Regions from separate parts of the Comamonas sp. Tr-654 genome, predicted to be linked through region 1. Evidence: riboswitches for the same ligand, from Rfam matches in the RefSeq annotation. Region 1 holds a riboswitch; each other region holds the start of a gene.

What was found. Region 1 has a riboswitch for cobalamin ahead of F3J24_RS20655 (TonB-dependent receptor domain-containing protein). Riboswitches for the same ligand answer to the same signal wherever they lie in the genome.
Region 2: linked by a shared signal. The riboswitch ahead of F3J24_RS00015 (TonB-dependent siderophore receptor) and the one ahead of F3J24_RS20655 (TonB-dependent receptor domain-containing protein) in region 1 are both predicted to bind cobalamin.
Region 3: linked by a shared signal. The riboswitch ahead of F3J24_RS04880 (ABC transporter substrate-binding protein) and the one ahead of F3J24_RS20655 (TonB-dependent receptor domain-containing protein) in region 1 are both predicted to bind cobalamin.

What each region holds. Positions count from the first base shown of each region.
Region 1 is NZ_VWWQ01000007.1:175,304-182,943, forward strand. It holds gene F3J24_RS20650 (cobyrinate a,c-diamide synthase) at 1-531, opposite strand, end outside; gene F3J24_RS20655 (TonB-dependent receptor domain-containing protein) at 538-2,448, opposite strand; cobalamin riboswitch at 2,516-2,757, opposite strand; gene F3J24_RS20660 (hypothetical protein) at 2,998-3,207, shown strand; gene F3J24_RS20665 (cell division protein ZapA) at 3,247-3,627, shown strand; gene F3J24_RS20670 (MerR family transcriptional regulator) at 4,218-4,610, shown strand; gene F3J24_RS20675 (NAD(P)H-dependent oxidoreductase) at 4,671-5,255, shown strand; gene F3J24_RS20680 (hypothetical protein) at 5,407-5,553, opposite strand; gene F3J24_RS20685 (hypothetical protein) at 5,652-5,951, opposite strand; gene F3J24_RS20690 (AEC family transporter) at 6,278-7,234, shown strand; gene F3J24_RS20695 (alpha/beta fold hydrolase) at 7,324-7,640, shown strand, end outside.
Region 2 is NZ_VWWQ01000001.1:114-7,753, forward strand. It holds gene F3J24_RS00005 (type II CAAX prenyl endopeptidase Rce1 family protein) at 199-672, shown strand; gene F3J24_RS00010 (GNAT family N-acetyltransferase) at 936-1,436, shown strand; cobalamin riboswitch at 1,828-2,042, shown strand; gene F3J24_RS00015 (TonB-dependent siderophore receptor) at 2,342-4,507, shown strand; partial or broken gene F3J24_RS00020 (molybdopterin-dependent oxidoreductase) at 5,132-5,374, shown strand; gene F3J24_RS00025 (hypothetical protein) at 5,436-5,732, shown strand; gene F3J24_RS00030 (anti-sigma factor domain-containing protein) at 5,969-6,697, opposite strand; gene F3J24_RS00035 (sigma-70 family RNA polymerase sigma factor) at 6,694-7,272, opposite strand; gene F3J24_RS00040 (DUF3455 domain-containing protein) at 7,339-7,640, opposite strand, start outside.
Region 3 is NZ_VWWQ01000001.1:1,062,207-1,069,846, reverse strand. It holds gene F3J24_RS04900 (OprD family outer membrane porin) at 1-538, opposite strand, end outside; gene F3J24_RS04895 (pseudoazurin) at 528-1,007, opposite strand; gene F3J24_RS04890 (ABC transporter ATP-binding protein) at 1,023-1,826, opposite strand; gene F3J24_RS04885 (iron ABC transporter permease) at 1,823-2,899, opposite strand; gene F3J24_RS04880 (ABC transporter substrate-binding protein) at 2,954-3,961, opposite strand; cobalamin riboswitch at 4,092-4,318, opposite strand; gene F3J24_RS04875 (GNAT family N-acetyltransferase) at 4,377-4,880, shown strand; gene F3J24_RS04870 (DUF1624 domain-containing protein) at 5,029-6,198, shown strand; gene F3J24_RS04865 (Fur family transcriptional regulator) at 6,254-6,637, shown strand; gene F3J24_RS04860 (PLP-dependent aminotransferase family protein) at 7,130-7,640, shown strand, end outside.

The sequences.
Region 1 (7,640 bases):
AGACTGGTCGCGCAGGCCTTGCCTGAGCAGATCCGCATGATGCGCCGTGGCCACCCGGTTGGCCAGCATGCCGGCCCAGCGCAGGCCAGCCTGGTAATGCTGCAAGCCGTAGGCCAGCGCCCCGAAAGTGCCCGCCATGGCCGAGGCATCGACCACGGCCAACACGGGCAGACCCAGCAGCTGCGCCAGATCGCCCGCGCTGAAGTTGCCGTCGAAAAGACCCATCACGCCTTCGACAAGAATCAGATCGGCCTCCTGGGCCGCCTCATGCAGGCGCTGGCGCACATCCGCCTCGCCCGTCATCCACAAATCCACCGAATGCACAGGCGAACCACTGGCCAGTTCGTGCCAGTAAGGGTCCAGAAAATCCGGCCCGCACTTGAACACGCGCACCTTGCGTCCCTGGCGCGCATGCAGGCGAGCCAGGGCTGCCGTGACGGTGGTCTTGCCCTGGCCGGAGGCCGGAGCACTGATCAGCAGTGCGGGGCAGCGCACGCCCGAACCTGTTTCATGCATTGCGGTGACTGTCATGGCCGCTTACCTGGCTTCCCACTTCACCCCGATATAGCCGCTGCGGCCTTCGGTGGCATAGGTTCGGGCCAGCTCATAGCGCCTGTCAGCCAGATTGTTGATGCGCGCCACCAGGCTCCATTCAGGTGTCAGCTGCTTTTGTGCACTCAGATTCCAGAGCGTGTAGCCGCCCAGCACGGTCTTGTTGGCAGCATCGTCAAAGCGCTTTCCGGCAGCCTGCATTTCGGCGCCCAGCCTCCAGCCGGCCAGCGTGGTGTCGGCAGACAGATTGGCGTAGCGCTTGGAGCGGCGCGCCAGTTGCAGATCCTTATCGGTATCGCGCGGATCCTGGAAGTCCACCGAACCTTGCAGGTTCACCATGCCCAAGCGGGTGGTGGCGGCCAGGGTGATGCCTTCGTAATGGGCCTTGGCCACGTTGGCATAGCAGCCGCCGTATTGGCCGGTATTGCCCGCACAGGAGCCTGTCCCACCCACATAGTTGATGAGATTGGAGACATTGTTGCGATAAAGCGTGGCCGAGAAGCTGTCGCTGCCCTTGCCCCATTTCAGGCCCAGCTCCACATTGCGGCCTTTTTCGGGCGACAGGCTGGCATCGCCATATTGGCTGAAGCGCTGATAGAGCGTAGGTGCGCGAAAGGCAGTGCCGGCCGATGCGGTTGCGCGCCAGTTGGGCATGAACTCATAGCCATACGCAGCACTGCCCGTGGTGTGGCCGCCGAACTCGCTGTCGCGGTCATGGCGGGCGTTGAGCTGCAGCGTGTGCTTGCCCGCATGCAGGCCATAACCCAGCGCCAGTGCGTTCTGGGAGCGATTGCGGCTGCCAATATCCAGGCCGTTGTTGACCAGCTTGTCTTCACGGCGTTCCAGCGCGGCCGTCACGGTCTGCGCTCCCAGCCGCCACTCGTTCTGGAACAGATAGCTGTGCAAACGTGTGTCGGTTTCATAGACACTGGGCTTGGTCTGGTAGAAATCGCGTGACTGCGTGTACTGAAGGCGCGTGCTGTAGACGTCGCTCCACTTGGCCAGCCAGTTCAGGCCTACCGCATTCATCTTGTAGATGCTGCGGTCGTCGGCCATGGGGCTGGTCTTGGAGACGGTGGCGTCATAACCCGCATTCATGTAGCTGGTCAGAGCCGTGGCCTCAACACGTTGATTGCTGTTGATCTGGTAGCCGACACGGCCGTTGAAGGCGTTGCTGCGATAGCCATCGGCATCGGGATTGAAGCCTGCAGAGGTCTTGGCATTGAAGCCGTTGCTGCTGGCATGTGAAACACCCAGGCTGTAGTCCCAGCCGCTGGCACCGCCGCTGACGCCGGCCTGAGCCTTCACCGTGCCACGACTGCCCCAGCCCAGGCCCACATAGGGCTTGGCTTTGCCCTCGCCCTTTTTGGTGAAGATCTGCACCACGCCGCCGATGGCGTCCGAGCCATAAACAGCCGCCGCCGGGCCTCGCAACACTTCAATACGGTCGATCGCTTCCAGCGGAATATCCTGCCAGGAGGCACCGCCCGTGGACTGCGAGTCCACGCGCACGCCATCGATATAGACAGCAGTGAAACGCGTGTCGGCACCGCGCAGATAAACGCTGGTGGTCGAGCCGGCGCCGCCGTTGCGCACCATCTGCACACCCGGCAGACGCGAGAGCACATCGGCCACACCCACGGCCCCCGCAGTTTCAATCGTTTCACGGCCCACCACCGACATATCGGCCACCAGATCCGACAAAGGCTGCTCGATGCGATTGGCGGTGACCACGGTTTCTTTCATCTGCACCGCATCGGCCTGCGCAGCTGACTGAGCCTGTGCGGCAAACGCCATGGCCAACGCAGATGCCAGGAAGGTGGGACGAAGAACAAAAGAGGCGCGTGCGCGCGAAGCCACCCGCGCCAGGCGCAGGGACGAAGATTGCGGACTCATGGAAAGCACACTTGAATACGCCCATGCCAGCCTACCCGCCGACATTGAGCAAACATACCTGCACACAATGCAGGCAACCCATGTTGGCCGGTATCCGGGCTAGGCGAATCATCCTCTTGCCGGCCTTCCCAGCGCGCAGCGCCAGTGGCCATGGGGAAAAAGGCGGAATGCCGCAGCATTCCATTCGCCGACCGTTGCGGGGGCAGCGCAGGTTCGGAGAGCCAGTGCATCTGGCCAGCCCCTCCCTGCTTCCCGTTGAACTGAGACCACAGAAAAGCAGCCTCGAGCACCAACAGGCGCCCATTGTAATGAGCGCTACGCGGCGCAAATCCTTCATTCGAAGTAGCCTTGCGCGGTTCAGGTGACGATTTTTTACCTTAAACCTGCGTTTGAGGCACACAGAACTTGCGCAGCACGCTACGATTTTGAGAGAACTATTGCAGTTTCCCGACTACGACAGTCAAGCAGGCCGTGCTCTGGCGCAAACTGCGAATTTGCCTGCACATTTATACTCACCCACGGACTGCAAGACCTACAATGGCAGAGTCTATGACCACCCAGCCCTCTCTTGATCTCATTGCCGAGCGCGTAGAGCGTCTGCTGGTGCGCCACGAGGAACTGCAGCGCACCAACACCCTGCTCACCGATCAGGTCATCGCTCTGACGCAAGAGCGCGATTTGCTGCGTCTGCGCCTGCAGGCAGCACGTGCGCGCGTCGATGCATTGATCGAACGCCTGCCCGCCAACCAGGGAGAGTGACAGCCGTCACCCCCATCACCAGACCCGCCACTGACGCCCATGAAGCAGATCGATGTGCAAATCATGCAGCAAAGCTACGTGCTGACCTGCCCCGATGGTCAAGAAGAACGTGTGCAGGAAGCCGTTCGCCGCGTGGACGAGGCGATGACCCGCATCCGCGACAGCGGCAAGGTTCGCTCACGCGAGCGGGTGGCAGTGCTGGCAGCCCTCAACATGGCTTTCGATGTGCTCGACCGCGATGCGCAGCAAGCCCACATGGCCAACGCCCAGGCTGAAATGCAGGCACTCGCTCAGGAGCAAAGCGCGGCCTCCGAAGTCAGTGCCGCCGCCCAGGCCGAATTGCAGCGTCAGCAGGAGCTGGCAGAGCAACTGGTGCTTAGGCTCGATCAGGCTCTGGATGCTGACGCCAGGCTGCTTTGATCAGTTAACCTCGGCGACAAAGCAGTCATGAGCTGCCCACGGCTGCCAATACCCGCTAGAATAAAACCGTCTGCAAATCTGCCGGTTTTTATATTTCCTTGAACCAATGCTCAACGAGCATGGGCTTGATAAATCACCTATTGAGCGTGATCGTCTCGCGTCAGATGAACCCAACGATAGGTTGCTCTTGCCCACCTGAACCCCCGGTTCAGGATGACGAGCCGGTGGCATTTGCAGACACCTTTACCGACAAGCTGTTGATGTAGTTGGCCTACAGCCATGAACGTGGCCTAGAAAATCAGACATAGTCACGTCAGGCATCAACAACTTGCAATCTGGATTGATGATTGGCCCGCATTGCGGGCCTTTTTCTTGCCCTATAGCCTGATGCCATTCCGGCAGCAGACCTTGGTTTGCGCTGACTGCACCAGGCTCCAGGTGCCACTCCCTGAAATCGATGCCCCGACAAAGCCCGGCTCGACGCACCTGCACCCGCAACATGCCCAAGCGACTTCAGACACGCAAGCCACCTCAGCTCTCAGCCGTTTGCGCAGGCACCCGCCATTCCTGGAAGTACCCGGAAGTCAGTTATGCGCATCGGTGAGCTCGCGGCACTCACAGGCTGCACACCCAAGGCTCTCCGACTCTACGAGGCCCACGGTTTGCTCGGCACGGTGACACGCAGGGGCAGCTACCGCAGCTATGGCCCTGAGGATGTGCAACGCGTGCAATGGATTCGCCAGGCGTTGGCACTGGGATTTCGCCTGGCTGCGCTTCAGCCACTACGCGCCATCGACACCGCCGCGGGCGCTGCAGCCGTCCTGGCACTGATCCAGTCCCGGCGACGAGCCATTGCCGAGGAGCTGGTACGTCTGCAGGCTGCCGACACCGCTCTTGCGGCGCTGAGCGTGGAATTGGCCAGCTGCGAGGACTTGAGCGGGTGCACCGTGCCAGACAAGCTCCGCATCCGATCCGGCACTTGACTTTGTCCCACGGGGCAAGGTGATGCTGGCGGCCTGCAAACTCCGCGAGCCTCTATCGCCATGTCACGCCGCATCCTCATCATCCTCGGCCAGCCCTCTTCCCAAAGCCTATGTTCACACCTGGCTCACACCTATGCCGACGCCGCGCGCCAGTCGGGAGCCGAAGTACGCCTGCTGTCTCTTGGGGAAATGTATTTCGATCCCGTCCTGCGTCATGGATACGCGCATGTTCAGCCGCTCGAACCCGATCTGCGGGATGCACAGGTCGACATTGCCTGGGCTCAGCATCTGGTGTGGGTCTATCCCATCTGGTGGGGTGGACTGCCGGCGCTGCTTAAGGGCTTTCTGGATCGCATCTTCCTTCCAGGGTTCGCCTTCAAGTACCGAGCCAATTCCGTGTTGTGGGATCGCCTGCTGACAGGCCGCACCGCCGAACTCCTTGTGACCATGGACTCCCCACCGTGGTATTACAGATGGGTACAGCGCCAACCCGGTCACCGGCAAATGAAGCAGGCCATCCTGGAGTTCAGCGGGATCAGACCTGTGCGCGTGCACAGCTTTGGCCCAGTGGTCAACTCCAGCGATGCCGTACGAGCAGGCTGGATCAGGCGCGCATGCAGGCTGGGTGCTCGTGCAGGCGCCTGAGGTTGTTTCCCATGCATTGCACATGAGAGGCTGCCGGCAGGTTTACTCCTTGCATAAAGCTCGTCGTGTGCAAGGCATATGAGTATTGAAAGCTATCGGACGGATGCAGCGGTGCGTCCTCAATCACGACGGCGTAGAACCCATCTCTGACTTACTTGTTGTCCTGCAACACCTCGGGCTCCACATTGGGTGGAGTGGATTCGGAGGCTGCCGCCTTGCGCTGAGCCTTCTCCTCCTTTTTTTTCTTCTTCTCCAACTCGCGTTGCCGTTTTTCGAAGGGATAGTTTGGTTTGGGCATCGGAGCTTCCTTGGAGTTTTACGCTGCTCACCATAACCGATATCCGGGTGTGCGTCATGCGACGGACATGGCTGGCACGGACAATAAGTTGCCCCCGGCTAGTCGTTTTGCCCCAGGACGATGAGAACCGCGCCGCCGAGGAGCAACAAGACTGCCAAAGCCAGCCAAAGTTCGAGGTAAGCAATACTGCCCCGCGCATCCAAAGCAAATCCAGCCGCGCACGATAGTGCGGCACTGGCCAATAACAGTGTTCCCAATTTGCTGCGCAGCATGGCTTGTGTCCGTGCTTCTCTCTCAATGATTGCGTGATGACGGCCATGCCGACCTGGCATTCCAACCGTCATCAGCGCCCAAATACCAGGATCGGCCCAGCCCTGTCTATTTTCGACGATGACCATGGCTTGCGAAGCCAAGTCTCGAGGGTTTTGTTACTGAAGGTAGAGCGTGATTCTTGGGGTTCAGGGGGCCCACTCGAACATGGGTTCAACGAGTCGTAACATCGAAACCCAGAAGCCTTCCGACCCCGACCAACAACACGTTCGTGGATGTCCATCCGTACCAAGCTTGACGCCGATTGACATGGCCTGAGCAGCAGGGCTTGGCAAACAAAGCAAGCAGGATCCCTGAACCAGTGAGAAGAAGAGTTAAGCTCTGCGCCCGAGGAATGCACGTGCTCACACTGAGAGTACGCGCAGACAGCGGCTCAGTTTAGTTGGAGAGTTGAATGAATGGTTCCGCGATAGCGGCACTGCTACCGGTGATTGCATTGATCGGTACGGGGTTTGGCGTGGCACGTGCAGGACTGGTGCGACAGACAGCAGTCAAGGATATGTCCAATCTGGTGTTTCTGCTGCTGCTGCCAGCACTGCTGTTTCGCACCATGGCGCAGGTACATGTCGGCGAGCTGGACTATCGACCGATCGGCGTGTACTTTCTTTCGGCCATTATCGTGTTCGTGGCAACAATGTTGGTCTATGGCTTCAACACATTGGCTGCGGCGCGTGGTTTAGCCAGCATGTTCAGCAATGCGGCCATGATCGGCGTGCCACTCGTGGGCCTGGCATTTGGCGAGCAGGGACTGGTGACATTGTTCACCCTGATCTCGGTGCACGCTCTGGTACTGCTGACGGCCGCGACCATGGTGTTCGAGCTGGCCTCCTCTCGCGAGCAACATACGGACGACATCCACGGCAGGCGATCCCTGGGGAGCACGGTCTGGCAGGCGGTGCGCAACAGCATCATCCACCCTGTGCCGCTGCCGATTCTGGCGGGTCTGCTGTGGTCTCTGACAGGCTGGCCCCTACCTGAGGTGCTCGATACCTCGCTCAAGATGCTGGGCTCTGCCATGGGTCCCATGGCGCTGCTGCTCGTCGGCATCACCCTGGCCTTCACCAAGATCGGTGCCCACTGGCGCCCCGCAATGCGTATCACGCTGGTCAAATCGCTGGTGCATCCTCTGGTGTTTCTCGCCTGCGCCTGGCTGCTGCAGCTGCGCGGTCCTGCCATGGGTGTGATGCTGATCTGTTCAGCCTTGCCTGTAGGCGCCAATGCCTTGCTCTTCACTCAGCGCTACCGGGTCGCCCAGGACGAAGTGGTCGCCGGCATCGCGCTTTCCACCTTGCTGGCCCTGGTGACCATGCCGCTGCTGCTGATGCTGCTGCATGTCTTGCATGGGACCTGAGCATGGTGCTCAGGCCCGGCCGCGCAGACACTACAGGCATCGCACGACACCAAGAGCCAGACCATGCCTGACATCATCAAGGAACTTCATTGACCACCGTCCTCATCCCAGGATTCATGCTCGATCAAGACTTATGGTCTGACATCGGGCCATTTCTGCAAACACGTGCCCCCCTCGTCCATGCGGATCTCGCTTCCGCTGGCTCGATTGAGGAGATGGCACAGCACACCATAGACATGATCCCCGCCGGTCCATTTGACGTGATCGGCTTCTCAATGGGAGGCTATGTGGCACGTGAAATCACAAGGCTTGCCCCGGACCGGGTCAGGCAACTCGTGCTTATCGCCACCTCGTCGCGCGGGGACACGGAGCTGCAAGCGCGGCGCAAGGTCGATGCAGCCATGGC
Region 2 (7,640 bases), on a different contig from region 1:
TCCGCTTCTGGCCGACTGATGACGCCCCGCACCCGTTGACTGCCTGTCCTGAACCGGACGCTCAAGGAGCAGCCCCGACGGTCAGCTTTGCGGTGCTGCGCTCACAAGTAGCTAGGCCCGGCTTCGGCCAGAAGCAGTCTGTCGGTTAAGGAAACTCATGTGCTACAACTGCTTTATTGCTACTCAACTAACTGGTAGATGAGTCACGAAATACCGATTCGCCTGTTAAATGCTCCGCGATGGATGCTGATTCTTGGCGGGGCGGGCATCATGTTTTTCGGGCAGATGCTCTGGGTCCTTTTTACGGTTTGGGCCATAGGGCCAGTGCCGTCTGCTGCAAATTCAATGGCCAAGTATTCTCTTGGCATTCAGTTGATTGGCGGGGTTGTGGTGATGCCATTCATTGAGACCCTTGCAGGGCAATGGCTGCCAATTCAGATGGTCCGCCGGTTATTTAGATCACCATGGTGGATTGCTGGACTGGCATCAGTGATCGTATTCACTGTATCGCATGGCTACACAGGCCGTTTTGCCGTCACTATCTTGCTTGGAGCCATAGTGCTTTCTGCCATCTTCGTCATAGAGACGAAAAGGAATGGGCGACCTATCCTTTGCACATACCTCACTCATGCGGCCGCAAACTCAATGGTGTTTAGCCTTCAGTTCCTCTGACGAAGGTCAGTGTTGGGTCGTTTGTTGGTCGACGCGAACGACCGCTGGCGGGGGACTCAGCCTTGTCGCGTGTGACGCACAGGATCTGGCGTCAGGGAACGACCGCTTATGTCGGCGGCAGACATTGGGAACAGAGACGCGAGCGACCGCAATGGGTCGTTCAGCAACAGTAGCAGTTCCAGCAGAAGCAACCATTTGCAGTCAAATTCGCGATTTCAGCGCGATCCAGGCAATCTGAATTTTTATTCAATACGATGCCGCCTATGGAATCCATAGAACTCTGCCGAGTAAGCCGTGTTGATGCAAACGAACTGATAGCAGCCAACCGAGAAAGCCACCAATATCATCACCCATGGGTCGCGCCGTTCACCGAACAAACTGGCTTTGATAGTTGGTATTCGCGTAGCTTGACGGGGGCTAATGTAGGCCTTGTGGTTCGGGAATACACCTCAAAGGAAGTTGTTGGCATTGTCAACATCAATGAAATAGTAGGCGGAGTATTTCAAAGTGCGTACCTTAGCTACTATGGGATGTCGAAATTCCAGCGACGCGGATTGATGACAAGTGCGTTGCATGCCACGGTTTCCTATGCATTTGAAGAGCTCGGACTGCACAGGCTGGAGGCCAATATTCAACCGATGAATCATGCATCCATAGCCTTGGTGCGACGCGTGGGCTTTTTGAAAGAAGGTTTCTCTCCTGGCTATCTTTGCATCGACGGCAAGTGGTGCGACCACGAAAGGTGGGCAATCCGCTCCAGCTAAGGTCGGTTGAAATAAGGACCCGATATGGGCTGCACTGTGGATGTGTAAAGCGGGCAGGAACGGTAACTCAACATAAGTTGAGTCCCTGCGCAGACTTGGAGTTTCACTTCATCAGGAAGTTAAGAAAAAGAGCAACTATTCTTGCAGCTGTTGCGTACTTTGGTGCAGGATCGGTAATCGAAGCTCTAGGTGAGCGGGACGCTTAGCTCATCGAGGTCCGATTTCGAAAGTTCTCGGCGCTCACGCCGCAATGCCGCTCGATCCATTTGGATGCACGCTTGGGCTGAATCCGTCCCCATAGGCTTCTCCGTTATCCCGGTGAGCACAAAACAACGGCGCAAAAGGGAAGAGCCTTGTATCACCTCGATTGCTCATCGGTTACATTAACTGCGCTTTGGCTCCGAGAGGAGGTGCAGTGGCAAGAACCGCTGCATCAGGGAATCCAGCTGGCTGTGCTACCCGTGCACCCGGCATCGAAATGGAACTGCCCCCGCAACTGTAGGCATTGAGCGAGCTTTCAAAAGGCCACTGAACTTCGGTTCGGGAAGGTGTAGAGCCAGCGAAGACATGCCAGTCAGGAGACCTGCCTAGCATCCATCTTCATTGCCGGCGGGGTGCCCGGAACGTGAACAGCCAGCCAGCTTCTGATACCCCGCCATGCGCTACAGGCCGGGGATGCCGTTGCGTGGACTGCTGCTCGCTGCGGCCCACTTTTCCGGCAGTTTCCAGAACGCGCCACACCTCATGTTGTCCCAAGGCCTGCTCGCCATCCCGCTGCATAGCGGCCGCAGATCGCGCACTGCATCAGCAGTAGCACCAGTACGCTCCAACGCCCCATGCCGAGCGACAGTGACAAAAGGCGCCACAACTGGTCGCACCTTTTCCAATCCCTCTTGCACTCCTGCATGACCTCCATCACCGCCAAGCGCCTATCGGTGCGCACATCACATTCCATCGTGGCCCTTGCCTGCCTGGCCGCCTGCTTGCCCAGCACAAAGGCGATAGCGCAGTCAGAGGGGGCGTTACCAACCCTGGATACGGTCGAAGTGGTTGGGCGGCAGCAATCTGGCCAATACCACGCGCAGGACAGCGAGGGCGCCACCAAGACCGACACGCCATTGCAAGAAGTGCCCCAGGCTGTGCGCGTGGTCACCCGTCAACTAGTGGACGACTTGGGCGCACAAAGGCTCGATGATGTTCTTGATTACGTGGCCGGAGTCTCGCGCCAGAACAACTTTGGTGGCATGTGGGACAACGTGGCCATGCGCGGCTTCGTGGGCCATGAGGACATGGGCATGAGCCTGCTGCGCAACGGCATGCAGAGTAACCGAGGCTTCAACGCACCGCGCGACACCGCCAACGTGGAGCGTTTCGAATTTCTGAAGGGCACCATGGGCGCCCTGTATGGCAACAGCGAGCCCGGTGGGACCATGAACCTGGTGACCAAGCAGCCCTTGTGGAAGGCTGCCCACTCGCTGGAGACCTATTACGGTACGTATGGTTCCACACGCATGGCGTTGGACACGACGGGACCGCTCAACGGCAACGCTAGCGAGCCCGCCACCATGGCGTACCGGCTCAACGTAGTCAAGGAGGAGCAAGACAGCTTCCGAAATTTCGTGCGGATACGCCGGGAGATGATTGCCCCAGCGTTCACCTGGAGGCTCACCCCAGATACGCAGTTGCGCTACGACGGCGAATTTCTGCGGCAGCGTGCGCCGCTGGATCGGGGCGTGCTGACGGTGAATCGCCAGGTCGGCGCGGTGCCCATCTCGCGGTTCTTTGGAGAGCCCAGTGACGGGGACATCACCATGCAGAACCAGACCCACCAGTTCTTGCTGGACCATGCATTGTCTGCAGATTGGAGTCTGCGTGCCGGCCTGCAATACAAGCGCAACACGATGAAAGGACTGGAATCGGAGGCCTTCCCGTTTCCTGGCGGTGCTTGCGGCTCATCGGTGGAGACCATGGGCTGGGCCTGCCGTCGTCAGGTGTCGCGCGATTTCGGCTCGCAAGACACCTCACTGCAGCTGGATCTCACGGGTCGCTTCAAGACAGGCTCGCTTGAGCACACGCTGCTGACGGGCGTCGAGTTCAACCGCTTTACGCTAGATCAGACCATGATGACCCATGCGGGTGGTACACGTTATGGCTACGGGATCGACATTTACAACCCGGTCTATGGCAACCAACCGTCGGCTCCGCTCAACGTCAGCGCCATCAATCGTGATGTCAGCGACCGCACCATGGCGATCTACGTGCAAGACCAAATCAGCCTGACTCCGCAGTGGAAGCTGTTGGCTGGCGTGCGACATGACCGCTACCGCGGCGCTATCACTGAACGCGCGGTGGACGGAGCACCGACGACGTACCAGCAGCCTAATGCCACATCCCCGCGACTCGGCCTGACTTGGCTGGCCACGCCACAGTGGTCGCTCTATGCGAGTGCTGGCAAAACGTTCCGTGCCCAGGCGCAGACCACCTACACTGGCGCCGCTATCCCCCCGGAACGCGGCACCGCGTATGAGACCGGCGCCAAATGGCAAAGCGCGGACCAGCAATGGGGGTCAACCATCGCGCTGTTCGATATACGCAAGCGCCACATGGCCACGTGGGACGAGGAGAACGAGCCCTATCTCGTCGAGCTGCCAGGAAAGGTGCGCAACCGCGGGCTGGAAGTTGAAGTCGCGGGACGCATTGCAGCGGGCTGGCGCGTGGCCATGAGCTACACATACCTCAATGCTGATCCTTTGATTACCCAGTTCGCTCGCAACAGCGTCAGCGCGTTTGTGACGCATGAAATGGCGGCGGCCAAGGGCGGTCTTGTCGGTATAGGAGGCGGTTTCACGCATGTCGGAAAGCGTGATGCGGACATGGACAGCACCGTACACTTGCCTGCCTACACGGTCTTCAAGCTGACCAGCTACTGGAACATTGATCGCCAGCTTCGGATTTCTCTGGACGTGGACAACCTCTTCAACAAGACGTATTACCACAGTGCTTACAACCGCATGTGGGTTATGCCGGGCGCTCCGCGCCGCATTACCGCTGGACTGCAGTACAAGTTCTGACCTTACCAGCGCTCTTTCTGAGGATCCGCTTGGGAGTCTGGGGGCATCGTTTCAGCTGCAACGGCTTTGTTCTGGCCTAACCGAATCTGGATTTGAGCTGATGGGTTGCGGATGTAATCGCGCTTAACTGAATGGCCATAAAAGCCCATCGCACTGTGTCGGGTCCGTGTTGGTCCCGCGTCAGCTCGAACGTCGATTCGCTATTCGCACTCGCCGTAGTTGAGGGTAGGGCCATCGCCAATCCCGGGGGTGACAACTCCCTTTCTGGTCCAAGCCCTGGCAGTCTAATCAGAAACCGTCCTTGTCAGTTCAACCATTTTTCTCTCCAAGTTGTGGACATGCAACTTGGAAGCCAAGTCTCCAGCTACATGCTGGACACGCTGCGAGTCTGCTTCTTAGCGAATCTAGCAAGTGTTGACATGGCTTCCTGCAGGGTCAAAGGGAAGCATCGGTAGTAAGTACGATTCAGTGGAATGGAAAAAAATCCCCCACAATTTCCCCCACACAAAACGTGCGCCTTCCTGAAACTGCCTGCGACCTCTTGAAGCAAATGTGTCTTCTAAATCAATGACATGGCGGGAATTTTGAGGCGGCATGCACCTCCATGAATCGACTCCGCATGCCCAATGCGCCGACGACTACTACACCAGTATCGACATGGCGACGGCGCTGCATCCTCAGACGCTGCTGGCACTCGACTGGGATGGCCAACCATTGCCGCCCAAGTACGGCTTCCCCATGAAGTTGCGAATGCCTACCAAGCTTGGCTACAAGAATCCGAAGCACATAAAGGCCATCTTCTTGAGCAACACCTTCAACCGAGGCTACTGGGAAGATCAGGGCTACAACTGGTTCGGCGGCAGCTGACGCAACACCTATGTCCTATTTCACCTGTTCCCCTGCGGCTCACGCCGCGTAAAGCACCATCATGAAACACGCATTCACTACCACCGCGCTCTCCATGTGTCTGGCACTGAGCGCCGCCTCGGCATTTGCAGCCGATGCGATGACCAAGGATTCCATGGGCAAGGATCACATGGCAATGGAAAAGCCTGCCATGGGGAAGGACTCCAAGCACAAAGACGCCATGAGCATGGACAAAGAAATGGGCAAGGGCGCAATGACCAAGGGAGACAAATCTTCAAAGGATCACATGGGCAAGGGCAAGATGTCTAAGGATGCGATGTCGAAAGACTCAATGTCCAAGGACGGCATGAGCAAATAATCAGCCGTGGAGTGGCAAGGCGTTCCCTGCAGATTGTCACTCCCGGTTCGCCAGCTGCCTTTTGGGCCGTACTTGATTCGGATGTAATGGGCACCAGGCTCGCCAAGCCGTAATGCCGCCGGAAGCCCTTCGTACTTCGTTAGGCTTCGCGCCTCGTGTCAATTCCATAGCGGCGGTGCCTATTCCTGGCAAAGCTCAGGGCGGTGGAACGCCTCAAGCTCCCCTCCAACGAAATCTTAGATCTGGACGGCTCGACCGATGAACTGGATAGGGCCTGTGGGGCGCCCAATCGGTGAGCCGCCATAGGGTTCCAGCGTCAGCTCGAACAACTGGTTGGGCTGCAGGGGAGGGAGCTTGTCGACCGGAACCTCTATGGCCTCGCCTGGCTTTACCAGACCAAGCGATACTGGAGCGCTCCAGCCGTCGGCCTTGGTCCAGAATTGCAGGGACTTCTCAGCAGGAATATTGTCGGTACCTAGTGGCACCAGACGGAGTCTGCCCTCGACCTGGGCTTGCACTAGCCAGCCAGGAGACTGGCTCTGAGGTGCCGCGAGCACCACAAAGTAGCGTGGCGCAGCAGGGGGCGAGGCCTCGCGCGCCACAAGGACGGTCGCCAGTACCGCAGCAGCGGCGAAACCCGTACCCGTCAACCCACGCCACAGAGCGAGGCTGTCCCATTGCCACCAGCGTATTCTGGTCGGCTCAGTGGGAGTGCGCTTTACCGGCGTGATACTTGTGGCGATGCGTTGCCATAGGCTCGCCCCAGGATCGACTGGCTCGGCGAGCGAGGTCAGTGGCAACAGGCGCTGCTCCCATTCGTCCACGGCTGCACGAAGGGCGGACTCGTGCGGCAGGCGCGCTTCAATGGTGCGACGCTGACCAGCATCGAGTGTGCCCAGTACATACTCTCCGGCCTGTGTATGCAGGTCATCTGGAGGTGTTTGCTGTTGGGTTTCGCTGCTCATTGCATGCATTCCCGCAGTGCGCGCAGTCCGCGCTGAATCCAGGCCTTGACCGTGCCCAGAGGCGCTTGCAACCGCTCGGCAATCTCGCTGTGGCTGCAGCCGTCCACATAGGCGTGCAACAAACAGGCACGGCGCGCTGGCTCCAAACCGTCAAGGCAATGCCCAAGACGGCCAAGCGACGCCTGCCTTGCAAGCTCATCGCCGCTTTCCTGCCAGACCTCTAAAGCTGCCTGTGCATCCAGTTGCGCTGTAGCAGGTTCATCAAGCACGGTTTCGCGCGCGCCATCGCGTACACGATTCAGGGCCGCATGCCTGACTATGCTGTAGACCCATCCACGGGCAGGCCCACGGCTGGCGTCAAAACTTGATGCACGCTCCCAGATGGACACAAAAGCGTCGTGAAGCACATCCTCTGCCGCAGCGCGGTCACGAACTATTCTGAGAGCTACGCCCAGCAGGTAGCGTGCTTCATGTTCATAGATGCCGCGCAGGGCTTCGCGATCACCTTGCGCACAGGCCTGCAGCGCAACGGTGTGGTCGAAAGCGTCGTCTTGGAGGGCGGCGGCAGGCGGCACAAATAAAAGCTTAGAAGGAAATAGAGATGGCTCCTTCGATCATTCTAGTCATGCCGCTGCAAAGCCTTACATCGTGGGTTTCCAGAAGATGTAATCGGCCTGGTATTTGACCATGGTCTTTTGCCCCTTTGTGGCTGTGGTGCAAGGCTTGTCGGTAGGAGCGGTGCCCCCTTGGAGTGCGACGCGCTGGATGTAGCTAACGTCTACCAGTGCGCCGCTACCCATGGCTGGGTTGGCCTTCACCAATTGGTATGGTAGGTTGCCGGCACCAGATGGCGCGACGGCTAGCTGGGTGGCGGTGAGCTTGGAGCCGTCGTTCGCTTCCCAGGTTGCAGGAGGGCCGTAGTAGCGGCCCACAGTTTTGCCGG
Region 3 (7,640 bases), on a different contig from region 1:
CGGATGAACTGAAGATCGGCGTCTTGGTCCGCATTTCGCCCACTTTCAGTTCCGTGGAAGAGATTCGAGCTTTCAGTGCAGCGCCGGCACGACCAAAGCTATCCGCAATCTCTTGCCCATCCTTGGCCACATAGCGAGGCGTTGCCCGTGCATGCCCGGCCTGCGTCCCCAGATTGATGGCGCCATAGGCATGTGCATCGAGTCCCAGGCCGAGAACGCCCTGCGTGTAGCCCGATTCGTAATTGAGCATCAGGCCGTAAGCCGATTCTCGGGCCAGTGTCTGACCTCTTTGTCCGCTGGCCGCACGAAAGCTGCTTCCTTTCTGGTAGTCGAGCTGTTCAAGCAGCATGCGGTTTTGCATATGGAGCGCAGCGCCCTCGACAAAGCCTTTGGCGTCATCTTGCGCTCCGGCAACAGCGCCACCACTGGTGCATAGCATAACGGCGCTCAGTGCAGAAAGACGGAAAGCACGGACTCTCATCGGATGGATCTTTTCAGTGGCGGCAGCAGGCCCGATGGGCCGGATTTCATTGGCCATGGTGTGGCTCTCTGGATGCTCGAGCGGCGGTCTGGGCGCGTGCAGCGATTTCCTGGAAGCGCTGCCTTGCCTGTTCAGGCACATCATCCGGTATGGATAGCTGGGGCAAGGGGCTGTCACCGACCTGGATCAGCATCACCATGCCCATTGCATAGTGGGGCTGGCACTTGACCCCGTAAAGACCTGGCTCGGTCATGGTGACCGTGATTTCCTGATTGGTCTTGCCTCTGAAGGGCGTTGCGCCTGCCGGCGCCATCCCCGGGATGGATACCGCATCGTGCCCGCTGCTGGTCGCGAGGAATTTGACGCTGTCGCCCGCTGCGATCCTGACGAACTCGGGCTCGTACGCCATGGCTGCGTGAGGGCCTCGGTTGAGCATCTTGATTTCGACGGTTTCTGCTGCGGCGAAATGCCCTGACAAACTGCAGGCAAGCAAGGCAGCAAGACGGATGGAACTGGGAGCAGACATGAGGAACTTTCGGTTTTAATGACTGGCCATCGCTTGAAAGCGCAGCACGTGGCTGCCGTCTTCCGGATCCAGCAAGGCGCGCACCTGAACCTGAAAGACTTGCTGCAGCAAATCCGGATTCAGCACCTCCAGGGGCTTGCCCAGCTGGACCAGGTGGCCCTGATGCATGACAGCCAGACGGTCGCAGGCCATGGCTTGGTTGAGGTCGTGCAGCGCGACTACCTTGGTAATGGGAAGCTCCCGGATCAGCTGCATCAGCGACAGCTGTTGGTGGATATCGAGGTGGTTGCAGGGTTCGTCGAGCAGCATCAACTGGGGCTGTTGCGCCAGAGCCCGTGCAATATGTGCTCTCTGGCGCTCGCCGCCCGACAAGGTGTTCCAGCGGCTGCCTGCTTTGGATATCAGGCCGACATCGCGCAGCGCATCTTGGACGATGCTCTGGTCGGCGGTTGACAAAGGAGCCAGCGCAGACAGCCAGGGCGTTCGCCCTAGCTCCACGGCCTCGGCCACGGTGATGGCATCGAGGGTGTCGGCGTCCTGCGCCACCAAGGCCAGCTGGCGCGCCACGGCACGCCTTGGCAGACGCCGCAGTGCCTGTCCCCCCAGCAGCACCTCGCCCGAGCTGGGCTTGAGCACACCGGATAGCAATCGCAGCAGGCTCGATTTGCCCGAGCCGTTCGGCCCTATGAGTCCCAGCATTTCGCCCGGATGCACTTGCAGGCAAACCTGCTGGACAATGGCTGTGCCACGCGTCTTCCAGCTGATATCGCATGCTTCAAGCGCGACCATGTCCGGCTTGGTGAGGGCGTCAGGCGTCATGCATGACCTCTTCGGCCTCTGAGCAAAATGCCGGCAAACACCGGCGCGCCAACCAGGGCGGTGATGACGCCAATGGGCAGAACCTGTCCCTTGATCAAGGTGCGTGAAACCACATCGGCGGCAATCAGGAAGATGGCTCCGATCAAGGCGCTGGCCGGGATCAGGCGCCCATGGCGCACGCCAACCAGCAGACGGGCCGCATGAGGAATCACCAAGCCCACGAAGCCAATCGCTCCGACCACGGAAACCATGACGGCTGTCATCAAGGCAGCTGACAGCAGCAGGGTCAGCTGCACGCGGCGCACGGGCACTCCCAGCGCCGCGGCCGATTCGCTGCCGAAGGTGAACGCATCCAGAGAGCGGGCATGCATCAGACACACCAGCACTCCTGCCATGGCCACCGTTGCCGTCAAAACCGTATCGGGCCAGCGCACGCCGCTCAGATTGCCGAGCAGCCAGAACATGATGCCGCGCGCCTGCTCGGCACTGCCGGACTTGGTGATGATTAACGATGTCAGCGCATTGAACAGCTGCGAGCCCGCAATGCCGGCCAGCACGATTTGCCCGCCGTTACGCAGGCCGCCATTGCCAGCGGCATGGGCTAGCAAGGCCACCAGGGCAAATGCGCAAACCGCTCCGAGGAAAGCCCCGGTGCTCATCGATACCAAGCCCGCACCCAGGCCGGCGACCGAAACCAGCACGGCCCCCGTGGAAGCACCTGCTGAAATGCCCAGCAGGTAGGGCTCGGCCAAGGCGTTGCGCAGCAGGGACTGCAGAACCACGCCGGAGACGGCCAGCCCGGCCCCGCAGCTGGCGGCGACCAGGGCTCTGCTCAGGCGGTAATTCCAGACAATGCCCGCATTGATGGGGTCTATGACGTAGCTGGTTCCCAGCATTTGATTTGCGAGCACCTGGTACACGATGCGCGCGGAGATATCGGTCTCGCCAATCGCTATGCCGGACACGACGGTCAGCAGCAGCAAGGCCGCTGCTGCGGCCCCAAGCACGGCGGCGCGCAGCAACCGGCCGGTCGGTAGATGCGGTCTGGAAAGGCTCTGCGTGTAGGTATTCATGGCTCAGCGGCCGGGGCAAGGTGCGCCGGCATGCGGACTTCGTTGATGCCTGGCTTATTTGGAGAGGCCTTCGATCTTCAGCACCGCATTGGCAATCTGCTCCATGCCGTCCACCTGGCGGATGGAGCCTTGCAGGGCATCGGCGTCAACGATCACGATGCGGCCGTTCTTGACGGCATCCATGTGCTGGGTGACGGGATCCTTCTTGAGGAAGTCCAGCTTTTTCTGGTAGTCGTCTGCAGGGAAGCGGCGGCGATCCATGCGCGCAATGATCAAAATCGAGGGATTGGCCTTGGCAATCGTCTCCCAGCCCACGGTGGGCCATTCCTCTGCGGATGTGATGACGTTGCGCAAGCCCAGAGCTTGCATCATGTAGCCGGCCACGCCATTCTTGCCGGCCATATAGGGGTCGGCGGCCAGGTCTGCGCTGGAGAACCACAGTGCGGCAGACAGGTTCTGGAGCCCGGAGGACTTGACCTTGGCCACGGCCTGGGTCTGGCGATCGCTCAGCTCTTTGACCAGGCTTTCGCCGCGTGCCTCGACATCAAAAGCCTGGGCCAGCTGGCGAATGCCTTTGTACAGCGCTTTCACGTCGTAGCTGGCAGTACGCGTGCCGTCGGAGCCCATGAGATTGTTCTTGCCTTCGCAGTCGGCAGGCATGGCATAGGTGGCGATGCGCAGATCATGGAATTGCTCGCGCGTGCCCACCACGCCATCCTTGCCCACCATCCATTCAAACTGCGAAACCACCAAGGCGGGGCGCTTGCCGAGGACCGACTCGAAGCTGGGAATGTTGTCGGACAGGCGTGGCACCTTGTCGTTGACGGCCTTGAAGCGGGGCTGTACCGGGTTGAACCAGAGCGCTGTCCCGACGACCTTGTCGCCCAGGCCAAGTGCATAAAGCATTTCGGTGCCGGCCTGACCTATGGTGACCACCGAGGTGGGCGCCTTGTCGAGAGTGAGGGTGTAGCCGCAGTTTTGCAGCTGCACGGGAAAGTCGGTTGCATGAGCGGAAAATGCGGTAGCGAGCAGGGCAGTGCTGGCAAGGCTTCGAAGCAGCATCGGAATATCTTTCCAGAAGTGGCGAAAAGCACCTTGGAAGACATAGCAGGACACGCGCCTGAACTTTGCCTTGAGTGGCAGCAGGTTACCGGAGCGATGAAATGCTCACTTCCCGGACACCCCGCCGGCAATGAATGGTTGGTGCTCTGGCAGGTCTCCTGACTGGCAAATCATCGCTGGCTCATCGCCTTCCCAAACAGATGTTCAGTGGCTGTGTGATGGCTGGCTCATTGCCTACAGTTGCGGGGGCAGTTCCATTTCACGGGCCGGCCCCGAAGGTGCCTGACCCCTGGATTCCCTCATGCATTCGCCGCTGCGCACGCATGTTCTTGCGAAACCAAAGTTGCGGTAATGTAGCTGATTTTGTAGCAACAGTCCCAAGCCAAGACGACGAATGAGCCCGGATTGCCTCTCCATGCCCCGCTTGCAAGACATTTTCATCCAGCGCGTTCGTGAATTGCATCAGGTTCACAGTTTTGTGCAAAGCGCACGTGTTTCCATGTTCGGCGGGCGCATCGCTTCACTGGAAATTCCCGAGGATCTTCGCCATTTTGAAGAGACCTATCTAGCGGGTAGCGGCTGCATGCTGGCGGCTCTCGATGCTGACCAAAGAGTGCAGGCCACGATGGCCTGCCGGGACTATGACGGCAGATTTGCGCAACTGGATTTCGGACCGCTGAAGGTGGTCGAGGTCGTGCGCCTGTTTGTCGCTCCGCAATTCCGACGCTCAGGTCTGGGGCAGGCGATGCTGGATGTGCTGATGCGCCATGCTCTGGCCCAGCAGGTGCAAGTGCTATATCTGCACACCCATCCATTCCTGCCAGGAGCTCTTGAGTTCTGGCAAAGACAGGGCTTTGCGGTGATCGAGCGCGAAGACGATCCACTGTGGCAGACCATTCATATGCAGCGTCTCATGTGAAGCTTGAAAGGGATGTCCAAGGCTCGGGCTGTCGACCGGGTCCTTGGCGTGCGCACTGGACGCGGACGTGAAATCGAGCATGTCTGTGTCAGACACCGGGTATGAGTTGTTATGATATTGATAATTCGATATCAATAAAGCAAACAACTTGTCTTCTCTGTCTTCTCCACCAGCAAGTGCTGGGCGTCTGCAATCGATCGATGCGCTGCGTGGTCTCGTCATGCTGTTCATGTTGCTCGACCATGTTCGTGAAACCTTTTATCTGCATCTGCAGGTTCCCGACCCCATGGTCGTGGCGGACACTCCGCCTGGCCTGTTTTTCCCGCGCATGCTGGCCCATTTGTGTGCGCCGGTATTCGTGTTTTTGACGGGCCTGGGGGCGTACCTGTATGTCAGCCGGCATGCCGAGGCTACTCAGGCGCGCACCGCATCCGGCTTTCTGTGGCGGCGCGGCCTGTTCTTGGTGCTGCTGGAGGTGACGGTCGTCAACTTTGCCTGGACCTTCCAATTTCCTCCCGCCAAGATCTTTCTGCAGGTGATCTGGGCGATCGGTCTCTCCATGCTGGCCCTGTCGGTGCTGGTTTGGCTGCCGCGGAGGGCCTTGCTGCTGCTGGGACTGGTGCTGGTTGTCGGGCACAACCTGCTCGATGGTCTGCATTTTCCTGCGGGCCACGTGATGCATATACCCTGGGCGATCCTGCATGACCGTGGCTGGCTGGAGCTGGCGGGAGTGCAACTGCGCACGTCCTATCCTCTGCTTCCCTGGATCGGCGTGATTGCTCTGGGCTACGGTATCGGCCCGTGGTTTGGCAAAGGCTGTGACTCGGTGCAGCGCAGCCGCTATCTGCTGAGGGCAGGCATTGCCTGCCTGTTGGGTTTTGCGCTGCTGCGCACGCTCAATGTTTATGGCGATGCGCCCTGGCTGGCCGGTGCGAGTGCGCTGCAGACACTGATGTCCTGGTTCAACGTCACCAAATATCCGCCTTCACTGCTGTTCCTGATGTTGACGCTCGGTATCGGCCTGCTGCTGCTGTACGCCTTCGAGAACGCCGCAGGCCGCACTAGGCTGCAAATGCTGGCGACTTTGGGGGCCGCCCCCATGTTCTTTTATGTGCTGCACCTTTACGTGCTCAAGTTCATGTATCTGGCGGCAGTGGCGTTCTGGGGGGCCAACCAGGGACAGTTGTTTGGACTGAGCAGCCTGCTTTGGCTGTGGTTGATCGCAGCGTTGCTGGCCGTGGCCCTGTATCCCGCAGTGCGCTGGTTTGCTGCACTCAAGCAGCGCCGGCGCGACATTACCTGGCTCAAGTACCTCTAGGATCGAGCCACGGCACAATACTGCCTCCTGTCGCTATTGACTCCGCCTCGTCACGATGAACACCTCCAAGCAACGATCCACCAAGCAGCGTGCGGCCATTGAGCAGGCCATGGCAGAGGCCGACAGGCCGCTTGCGCCACAGGAGGTACTGGAGTTGGCGCAGGCAACCTTACCCGGGCTTGGCATTGCGACCGTGTACCGGGCACTCAAGGCGATGGCCGAAGAGGGATTCCTTCATGAGGTGCACCTGCCAGAGCGCACCCCCATGTATGAGGTGGCAGGGCACGGCCACCATCATCACTTCCAATGCACGGTCTGCCAGCGGGTGTTCGATGTGCATGCCTGCCCCGGCAATCTGGCGAGCTTGGCGCCAGCGGGATTTCTGGTCGACAGCCATGAAATCACGCTGTATGGCCGCTGCCGTGACTGTGCAGCCTGAACTCGCTGTTCACCGGCCATGGCCTGTCTGCGGTGTCGGTTCCTGAGGAGCGCAACGGCGACTTGACCGCTGCCAACTGTTTCAAGGTAGCCGTTCGCAGGTGGATTTCCGGTGGTGGCAAAGAGCGCTTGGATGGCGTTGACAACGCTTGATACTTCCAATGTCGAGCGCTTTGTTGGCATTCGGTGCATGGCCTGCGCCTTGTGCATCAGCTAGGTCTTTGCCCTCGGCTCACGAACCAATTGTCCGGTGATCTTCTGGCAAGCACAGGGCTGGCAAATGACGGGCGTCCCGCCTTGCCAATCTATGGGTGATGAACAGGTGCAGAGCCTGGCTTGAGTCGGTTCCCGTCGGGCAGCCGCGTCGCTTCCGGCGAAGTGGGGGCGCTATCCCTGCCGGAGCCTGGAAGCTCTGCAGGCAGGTCATGGGGCACAATCAATCACAATTGCTCCATACTGTAGTGGAGTGCTTGCCAACACGGTGGATATTCGAATGGCGCGTAGTGGTACTCTCATCAACCAGGTCATGTCGCATATCCGGGCTGGCATTGCTTCTCGAAGCATCCTGCCCGGAACGCGGCTGCCCTCGATCCGTCAGCAGGCCCGACTGCTGAAAATGTCGGTTTCCACCGTGGTGGAAGCATATGAGCGATTGGCTGCAGAAGGCGCTGTCGTATCGCGCCCCGGTGCCGGTTTCTATGTCAACGGGCCCGTGGCGCCGCTTGCCTTGATGAAGCTGGGGCCCAGGCTCGACCGTGTTGTCGACCCCTTGTGGGTGTCGCGTCAGTCGCTGGAGAGCGACCCGGCATCGCTGCGGCCCGGTTGTGGCTGGTTGCCGCCCACATGGATGTTTGAGGACGGGCTGAGGCGAGCACTGCGGGCGCAGGCGCGGGGCTCGCTGTCGGAACTGACGGAGTATTCGACACCTCTCGGGAACCCGGCTTTGCGCCAGCTTCTGGCCCGTCGCATGGCTGCCACGGGTATCGATGCGTCACCTGAGCAGG